2 regions of the Brevibacillus sp. M2.1A genome follow, and region 1 is predicted to be linked to the other one. Evidence: riboswitches for the same ligand, from Rfam matches in the RefSeq annotation. Region 1 holds a riboswitch; the other holds the start of a gene.
What was found. A riboswitch is a leader RNA that binds a small molecule or an ion and turns the genes downstream of it on or off. The one in region 1 is predicted to bind cyclic di-AMP.
Positions count from the first base shown of each region.

Region 1 (5,001 bases):
TACGGGTAGAAACAGATGTCATGGGGGATTTATTGGTCGTTGGAGGAAAATCAGATCCTGTGGCGGCAGCGGCGGCTGCCTTAAAAGACCTTGAACATATTATAAGCAGATAGGTTCATTTGCATGTGCTTCCAGTGTTCCTTAGGAATGAGTCGTTTAGAACCGCGTGCATACTAGGGATGTACCACCAATAACGGTGAGGGGGCCATACGGATGAAACAATCGTCTGATGTCAATGCCGAGCTGCAGCAAGTATCTGCTTACCCAACGAAGCAAGAAATGAATCAAAAGGATGTTGCTTTGCTCAATGAGCAGGAAAGCTGCTGTACCCCCAAAAAACAGGCGGCAGAAGCGAAGCGAAAGTAACGCGTACACGAAAAAGCCGGGTCTCGATTACGAGACACCGGCTTTTCGTTTATCAGGCAGTGTTCTACCCGATAAATTCTTGTACCCAGTAGCCATTTGTGAAGCCTACACCAATTTTTGTGAAATCAGGGTTCATAATGTTTTGGCGGTGGCCTTCACTGTTCATCCATTGTTGCATAACTTCTTGTGGACTCTGTTGACCCATGGCGATATTCTCGCCTGCAGTCGAGTACTGAATGCCATACTGCTTCATCATGTCAAATGGAGAACCGTACGTTGGACTGTTGTGGTCAAAATAGTTGTTAGCAGACATATCTTGTGCTTTTGCCAACGCTACTTTGGACAGTGCCGCATCCATTTGAACAGGTTTGAGACCTGCTTTTGCACGTTCTTGGTTCACCAAATCCGCGACTTGTTTCGCAAAATCACCAGTTTTAGCTTCATCCGCTTGATTTACCGGAGCGGCAGGCTGAGTGACATTATTGCTAGGTTGTGCTGGTGCCGTTTGAACTGGTGCTGGTTGTGCTGGAGCTTGTTGTACGGGTGCTGGTTGGAAAGTTCCTGGTTGAATCGGGCAAGGTTGTACAGGTGTTGCTTGTCCTTGCTTAACAGGTTGCATTGGCTGTACTGCTTGTGGCTGGCCAGGAACAAAGCCTTGTTTTTGGAAAAAGTTAAAGAACTGTTGTGCATTTGGTGCTTTTTGGAATTGTCCCATATTTTGACCCGCATTGAATTGGAATTGTCCGTTCTTCAATGGGCAGTTAGATGCTGCGGAAGCAGAAGAAGCAAACCCTGTCAAAGCCAAGCCCAGACCAAGAGTCATCGCGATTGTAACAGAACCAAAACGTTTCATTAAACAAATCTCTCCTTTTTTTGGCCTACGAGGTTAGTTGTCGGATTCGGATTGAGGAAACAACCCTACGCCAGTTCGGCGATTCACCCCAATGTGGAATAACTCATCCACAAAAAAGTCCCCCGCACTTCCTTTTCAAGAGGAAGTCTCGGCTTATTTCGTTTGGCATGAACAACGATATCAGACAATCCCAATCGAAATAAAGGAGTAATATATGGCAACTAGCTAGAATCGTTGATAAATTAGGCTCATTTCGCTTTGTTTGATTGTTCCTTCCATGCAGTTAAGCCGCCTTCCAATGCATTCGCATGAAAACCATGCTCACGAAGCAGAGCCGCAGCTTTTTGAGCTTTATTACCTGTTGTACATAAGGTAACGATCTGCACATTTTGCGCGAGTTTTTCGGTTTCTTCATCAAGTGGCTTGTCCTGTTCCTTCATAAGAAGATAAGGGACGTTTCGCGCCGACGCGTTTTCGTGAACGAGGCTGCCGGAAATAAATTTCTCGGAGTCGCGTACGTCCAATAAAAGTACAGGCACTTTCTTTTCAAGCATTTCGGATAATTGAATGGTTGTCAAAATATGATTTTCCAATGTAATCCCTCCCAATCCTATTGTAACAGAGTACCGCTTCGTCCAGAATAAGGCTGAACGGTTGCTTTTATTGGACAACCATGGTAGAATGAGGTTGCTACTTGAAAAATTGATACCTAATCATTCATCGAGGTGTTTGTATGCTGATGGATAACATTTTTGAATCCCCGATTCACACTGGCGCGGTCATCGGAGCCGCAAGGATGGAAGAGAGGAAGGGCTTTCATTGTTTTAGGTTTTCAAAAGGTTTAGTTTTTAATTTTGCAGTTCCGTCCTATGACATTCATATATTTGCTAAGTAAGTAAAATTCACATATCATGAAGGCGTATCACAGCACATGATTTGGTATTTCTTCATGATATGTGAGCTTTATTTGCTTCGGTAAATATGACTAGCATATTCAAATTGAATTTTTGGAGGTTTTTTTAGATGCAAACGAACGGAACAGTAAAATGGTTTAACGCAGAAAAAGGTTTCGGTTTCATTCAAGTAGAAGGCGGAGACGATGTATTCGTACACTTCAGCGCAATCCAAGGTGACGGTTTCAAAACTTTGGACGAAGGTCAAAAAGTTCAATTCAACATTGTTCAAGGCAACCGTGGCCCACAAGCTGAGAACGTAGTAAAACTGTAAGTCTCCTTTTAAAAGAAACTGTCCTTTCGAGGGCAGTTTTTTTGTCGTAGAACATAGAAGTAAAAAGGCGTTGGGATAGTCCCCAGCGCCTATTCGTGCATGCGAATCATTAAAAAAGGAACTATGGCGTCCCACCATAATTCCTCATTTTCTTCCTGCAAAATAGTTAAATACAAGTTTCGATATCGACAGTTTGGAATTGACTGTCAAGAACGGTAAGACCAACAACTTGACCGCCGCCGATAGAAGTACGGCCATAAGTGGTGAGAAGGACATTTCTGTTGTTTTCTGCTACGGTAAGGCGAACTTCATAGTGGAAAGAAGCGGGGACAAGCGCATTGAAAGCAGTGCGAGTATTCGCAGGGATAAATTGCGTAATGTCAAGCAAGGTGCTAACTGGATTCGTTTGCGTAACGGCGTTACCCCAGTTCAATACTTGCACACGTACTTCAACCTCTTCTGTGTTCAGGTTTACCAGGTCGAGGTGAGCAGTGACAGCTCGGGCGAGGTTATTTTGCAAAATACCAGTCGTTCTCACCGTATTTCTTCTTGGGCGTCTGTGATTTCTGCTTTCAGTATTACCTTGATCGTCGTCGTATTCGATTTCAGACATCCATGTTCACTCCATTCTTGTGTAATCTAGTGGGACAATAATACGATATTGTTTCTTGTCTTGATTTGTAACGGCGAACGTAAGGGGACGAGTAACTATTTTTGATAGAGGACGGTGGAGGGTTTGGGAGAAATGCCTGTATACAAGCAACTAGACTATACGGCTCGATTTGATTGGGGATACGAAGGGGTGGAACAGGTCGGAGCAGCATCGGATATGATCGTTATTATCGATGTACTCTCGTTCAGTACGTGTGTAGATATCGTAACGGGACGTGGGGGTATCGTCTATCCTTATCAGGTACAGGATGAGTCAGCCATTGCATTCGCCAAACAAAAAGCAGCGCTGCTCGCTGGAAAACGCGGCGAACCAATCTCCCTTTCGCCAGCCTGTCTGAAAACGGTTCCGGTGGGAAGTAGAGTGGTGTTACCCTCACCAAACGGATCGACCTGTACCGTGTTGGCAAAGAAAACAGGGGCGAGGGTGGTCGCTGCGTGCTTGCGTAATGCGCTATCCGTAGCCAGATACATACAGCAGCAGAAAGGAACGATAACGGTCATTGCTTGCGGTGAACGGTGGGGAAATGGAGCATTGCGACCCGCTATTGAGGATATGATTGCGGCAGGTGCGCTGCTTCACGAACTAGAGGGGTATCGTTTGTCACCAGAGGCTGAAATGGCGGTGGCAGCCTTTCGATCCACTCAAGGTCTTCTTCCCGCTTACTTGCAGAAGTGTGCTTCCGGCCAAGAACTGATCAGTATGGGCTACCTGGAAGATGTCTCACTGGCAGCGGAATGGAATCAGAGTGGCTCAGTTCCAGTGCTTAACGATGATTTTGCGTACGAAGCGATTTAGTCTTTTCGCATAAAGAATCCCTCATTCGGTAACCATGGTTATGAACCACACATGAGAAAAACTGGACAGGGAGGATTCATATGGATGACAGCAGAAAGTCCATCAACCAGGCAGAAGAAAATATCCTGACGAATCGTCAAGGCCATCCGATCACAGACAACCAGAACTTGCGGACAGTTGGAAATCGCGGGCCAACCGTTCTGGAGAATTACGACTTTCTTGAAAAAATCACGCATTTTGATCGAGAGAAAACACCTGAACGTGTCGTGCATAGTCGAGGTGCAGGAGCACATGGCTTTTTTGAAGCGTATGGAACCGTAGGTGATGAGCCAGTTTCTACATACACGAGGGCGAAGCTGTTTTCGGAGCGTGGGAAAAAAACGCCTGTGTTTGTGCGTTTTTCTACGGTTAATCATGGCACGCATTCGCCCGAAACATTACGCGACCCACGTGGGTTCGCGGTGAAGTTTTATACAGAGGATGGGAACTGGGATCTGGTTGGCAATAACCTCAAAGTTTTTTTCATTCGGGATGCGATGAAGTTTCCTGATCTTGTACATGCATTCAAGCCTGATCCTGTCACAAACATCCAAGACGTGGAACGGATCTTTGACTTCATCTCGAACACGCCTGAGGCCATGCATATGATTACGTTTTTGTTCTCCCCGTGGGGAGTACCAGCGAACTATCGGCAAATGCAAGGCTCTGGCGTAAATACGTACAAGTGGGTAAACCATGAAGGCAATGCGGTCCTGATCAAGTACCATTGGCAGCCGTTAGCGCAAGGGATTAAGAATTTGACACAAAAACAGGCGGAAGAGATCCAAGGGAAAAACTTCAATCATGCCACACAAGACTTGTATGAAGCGATTGAGCGAGGAGAATATCCAGAGTGGGAATTGTGCGTCCAGATCATGAGTGATGACGATCATCCTGAGCTCGATTTTGATCCGCTTGATCCAACGAAAATATGGCCCGATGATCAGTTCCCGTTTCTTCCGGTAGGCAAAATGGTTTTGAACAAAAACCCGGATAACTATTTTGCAGAGGTCGAGCAAGCAGCTTTTGGGACAGGTGTTTTAGTGGA
Region 1 is NZ_JABSUY020000001.1:3,843,924-3,848,924, reverse strand. Features, by position in the region: gene HP567_RS18480 (homoserine dehydrogenase) at 1-113, shown strand, start outside; gene HP567_RS18475 (hypothetical protein) at 214-366, shown strand; gene HP567_RS18470 (CAP domain-containing protein) at 431-1,219, opposite strand; cyclic di-AMP (ydaO/yuaA leader) riboswitch at 1,227-1,383, opposite strand; gene HP567_RS18465 (rhodanese-like domain-containing protein) at 1,468-1,812, opposite strand; gene HP567_RS18460 (cold-shock protein) at 2,243-2,446, shown strand; gene HP567_RS18455 (hypothetical protein) at 2,613-2,984, opposite strand; gene HP567_RS18450 (2-phosphosulfolactate phosphatase) at 3,192-3,914, shown strand; gene HP567_RS18445 (catalase) at 3,995-5,001, shown strand, end outside.

Region 2 (5,001 bases), 2.9 Mb from region 1:
AACCGTAGAACAGTAAGTCACCATCGTGGAAATGACGATAGCCACCGGATCAAACAATACCCCTTTGTACTGGCCCAGCACCTCCACGAACCCTTCCATCCAACCGCCAATCGGCAGCTTAGGCACGGCGTCCATCACTCATCACCTCTGCTCTCTGATGCTCTTGTACATTGACTTTGCCTACCAGCCCGCCTAGCACCGCTCCTTTTACGATGACACCCAATAATCGCTGCTGGTCGCCCACTACAGCAATCGGGACGTGCAGGTCTGCCATCATCGGGAACAAGCTGTGCAGACGTGCGTCAGGCGAAACGGTAGGGAGGTCGGTTTTCATGATTGCCTCCAGCGAATCTCCCGTACCAATCGCAAGTGATACGTCATACGCCGTAATCAAGCCAAGCAGTGTGCGCTTTTTGTCCACGACGTACAAGCTGGACACGCCATTATCCATCATGAGTTGCAGCGCCACTCGGGCCCCTTTGTCAGGCGTGATTGCTTCTGCCCGTTTCATCACATTTTCAGCAACGAGCACCCTGGACAGGTCGGCATCCTCCACGAACTTCCGCACGAATTCATCCGCTGGGTCTGCCATAATTTCTTCCGGGCGGCCGATCTGAATGATCTGCCCGTCTTTCATAAAGGCAATCCGATCGCCCAGTCGCAACGCCTCATGCAAGTCATGTGTAATGAACAGGATCGTCTTTTTCATCGTCATCTGGAGCTCCAGCAGCTCATCCTGCATATCTTTTCGAATGAGTGGGTCCAGTGCACTGAACGCTTCGTCCATCAAGAGAATATCTGGATTATTAGCCAACGCCCGCGCCAGACCGACCCGCTGGCGCATCCCTCCGCTCAATTGATCCGGGTGCGCATTTTCCCACTCGGTTAATCCAACGAGCGCAAGTGCTTCCCGTGCTCTTTCTTGCCGGAGTCCTGGCGGTACTTGCTGAATCTCCAAACCAAACTCCACGTTTTCTCGTACCGACCGCTGCGGAAACAGGGCGAAATTTTGAAAAACCATCCCGAGCTTCTTCCTCCGCACCTCACGCAAAGCTGCTGCCTTCATGTCCACGATCTCTTCCCCATCGATCTCGATGCTTCCGCTCGTTGGGTCAATCAGTCGATTACACAGTCGGATTAAGGTGGACTTGCCGCTGCCTGACAGGCCCATAATGACAAAGATTTCACCTTCCTCGACTTCAAAGCTGACCTGATTGACACCGATGGACTGGCCAGTTTGCTTGTAAATTTGTTCTTTTGTCCGTCCTTCCGCCAGCAGCTTCAAGGCCAGTTCGGGCTGCTTGCCGAACACTTTTGTCAGTCGATCGACTTTCATTTTGGGCATGGTATCCCTCATCCTTCGTTTTTTCGTAAATGTAAAAAGCCCGCGAAGCTTCCACACTCAAGCAAAACCAAGCAGGCACGCTTGATTTTTACTCGTGTAGAAAATCCGCAGGCTTACGTAATACCTGGCGCCCATTTTCAGGACTCCCTGTACTCTGTCTTCCTGATTTCGATTGTCAGCGGTTTATGTCGTACCGACTGCCTCTCAGCGATCCACACCACTCCCTTCACGTTGTATCGGCGTAAGCTGCTCGTCGGTATTTCCATAAAAAATAGGCCGATCCATTCTTTTTCTCCAGAACAAAGGTCCCAAAGAAAAAGCCTGTATCGACCTATCACACGCCCGCAAGGAGTCCCCTTGTTGCGCATTATATGCCTAGACTTTATCCATTCATGACCTTCCCTGCTTTGGCCGACGAGGTTAGCTGACGGGTAGGATGGCAGAGAAGACATTTCCTCATCCCTCCTGATCACTCAGGATTAACCCCAAAAGATTGGTTCCCCCGCTTCCGAGAATATCGGAACTAGGCCGTATTGTGTTTTGTTGCTTATTTGATCGTGATTGTGACTTTGATTATACGCTCGCTTCCAGTTATTGTGAACGTTCATTTTCGTTGAATCAAACAGAATAGCGCCTTTCTTAATGAGTCGCATTGATTTAGATGGTTCATGCTCATCCAATTGAAGAATCACTTGGCTATCTTTCCCTTTTTATACACAAACCTCTACGCATACACGCTCCTCATAGGAAAAGCGCTGACTGATGTCCGTGACAACCTCCCAGTCATCCTCCCCGACCCGGATGGAATAAAGCAGTTCTCGCCCCTGAAATTGCACATGAGATACCTTTCCGATAACGCCTTCCATTCCTTGCTGCCACGCTGCGAGCTTCAACTGATCGGGACGAACCGGCAATATTTGCTGAGCGTGAAAGGAAGAAAAGTCGCGGGAAACAGCAATCGGTACCGCTGGCTCTCCTTGCCTCTCCAACAGAAAGGTATTGGGGCAAGACCAGTTTCCTTTTAAGAAGTTAGCCCGTCCCACAAACTTGGCGACAAAAGGCGATTGGGGCGAATAGTATATATCCTGCGGGCTACCTGCTTGTTCCACCCTGCCTCCTTTCATTACGACGATCTGATCCGCCATAGCCAGTGCCTCTGACTGATCGTGTGTGACGTAGACGATGGAAGTCCCCAGCTCGCGGTGAATAAATTGGATTTCCTTGCGCATTTGCATACGCAGCTCTGCATCGAGACTGCTCAATGGCTCGTCCATCAGAAGCAGCGTAGGGTTAAACACGATGGCCCGCGCCAGAGCAACGCGCTGCTTTTGTCCACCAGAGAGCTGATTGGGAAATCTCTCTTCCATTCCTCCAAGACCGACCATCTCCAGCATTTGTGCCACCCGTACCTTTGGATTATCTTTGTAAGCGGCAGGCACGTGCTTTTGATGTTGCAACGGAAACACGACATTCTCATAGACAGTCAAATGCGGCCAAAGTGCGAATGACTGAAACACCATACCAATCCGCCGCTCCTCTGGCGGCTTTCTTCTTGCCTGGTCCGCTACGCACTCTTGATTGATCCAGATTTCTCCGCTGGTAGGCGATTCAAAACCCGCCAATAGCCTAAGCAGTGTCGTTTTTCCGCAGCCGCTCGGCCCGAGCAAAGCAACGAATTCCCCTTGTCCAATTTGTAGATCCAGATGGTGGAGCACCGTCACATCTCCGAATTTTTTGGAAACGCCCTTCACTCTTGCACTGTTCATCCCTGTATCCTCCGTTGCCAATATCGTTTCCATAAACCGCCCATTGTCAAAGCCAGCAGGATGGCCACTACGATCAACGAAGAAAGGGCCGTGCTATGAGTCGTTGATCCCGCCTGCTCAAAGCTAAAAATAACGACACCGATCGTTTCCGAACCGGATGACCACAGAAGCGATGATATTGTCAATTCAGTAAATGCTGTCAGGAACACTAGAAACAAGCCTGTTGCCATTCCCGGTGCATAGAGCGGGAGCAATATCCGGGACCACCTCGTCCAAAATCGACCACCGTTGATCCGTGCTGCTTCTTCTACTTCCTTGCCCACCTGCATAATGGAGACCGTACTGCTTTTTACTTGCAAGATCAAAAAGCGAGTCACATACGCAATCAAAATGAGCCAAACCGTTCCATATATTCCTGGCTGCCAGCTGGGAATCGGCTCGATCCACGTTAAAATCATCGCCAGACCAAGCACCATACCGGGCAAAGCATACGGCAAAGCGACAGCCCCTTCCATTACTTTTCCCATAAAGGAAGGCCGATGGATGCGCCAGTAAGCGAACCATGTTCCAGCCACCACGCACAAGACGCCAGTCAAGCAGGCCAGCATCAGGCTATTGCCGATGGCCGCTCTCGTTCCAACATGGTCAAACAATACAAACGCAAAATGCTTCCATGTCAGATTTTGCGGAACAAAAGGCAACCCATACGCCTTGATGAAAGCGTTCGCTGCCATGGACAAGAGAGGAAGCACACTCGTCACCAACAAAAAGAGTCCAACAAGAACCTCCACACCCCGTCGATATCTTTCCAAGTGACGGCGAATCGATTTGTCCTCGGCACTGGTCTGGTCCACCCGGCTTTTACGCAAAAAGAGCCACTGTACTCCTGTTCCCGCCAATGCTATCACGCCAAGCAAAATAGACAAGACAGATGCCCTCGCAAAAGCGCTCGGTCCAAATCCGATGACCTCCTCATAAATCAACGTACTCAATAAAGGGATATTTTCCGGGATCCCGAGAAACGCAGGGACACCAAAATTATCGAGTCCGGAAATAAAAGCAAGCAGTCCGCCTCCTGCAATTCCCGGTAAGGCGAGTGGGAGTGTCACCTTGCGAAATACGGTCGTAGCCGTAGCCCCTGAAGAATGAGCCGCCCATTCCAGTTCTTTGGGAATCCGATACAGAACGGACAGCGTGAGCATGTAGACCAACGGATAATGCGTTAGACCCATTACAACAATGATCCCGTCCAAGCCATAGACGTCCCACAGCTCCAAAGGCCCACCATAAAGCCAGCTCGCTGCCCGGTTCAATACCCCTTGCGGACCTGCCAGTTGTGTCCAGGCCAAGGTCATCACGTACGAGGGAATCAGCAATGGCAACAGGGCAAGTACATGAATGGCAGACTTCCAGCGTATGTCTGTATAGGCGCATAACCAAGCCAACGACACGCCAATGACTAACGCGATGAGCGTAGAAGCTCCTGCCGCCGTAACGCTGTGACCGATAGCGTTCCACGTGCGTTCATGTGTGATCACATCCGCAAAGTATCGAAGACCGATCCCTGCTTCTGTTTGCACACTAAGAGCGATCAACTTCCACAACGGATACATAAAAAAGAAGGCGACCGGCACCAGCACGATCCATGTGGCCGCCTTTTCCAACGACAGGGGCACGGCTATTTTTCGCCGTTCCCCCATCTTGCGCTCGGACACTGCTGCTTGCCAGTTACTTTGCACCCATCATCTCTCCAAATTTCTTTTTGTCCGCCTCTCTGTTCGCTTCAAGTTCATCTGTATTCGCAGAAAGCACCTTGATCTGGTCTTGAGCGCGTAGCCCTTCCGGAGCAGCGATGCCTTTTCTGATCGGAGTGTACCCGAGACTGCTTGC
Region 2 is NZ_JABSUY020000001.1:962,716-967,716, reverse strand. Features, by position in the region: gene HP567_RS04800 (ABC transporter permease) at 1-135, opposite strand, end outside; gene HP567_RS04795 (quaternary amine ABC transporter ATP-binding protein) at 119-1,345, opposite strand; cyclic di-AMP (ydaO/yuaA leader) riboswitch at 1,739-1,885, opposite strand; gene HP567_RS04790 (ABC transporter ATP-binding protein) at 2,056-3,111, opposite strand; gene HP567_RS04785 (ABC transporter permease) at 3,108-4,850, opposite strand; gene HP567_RS04780 (ABC transporter substrate-binding protein) at 4,840-5,001, opposite strand, start outside.
Region 2: another riboswitch for cyclic di-AMP. It lies ahead of HP567_RS04795 (quaternary amine ABC transporter ATP-binding protein); the one in region 1 lies ahead of HP567_RS18470 (CAP domain-containing protein).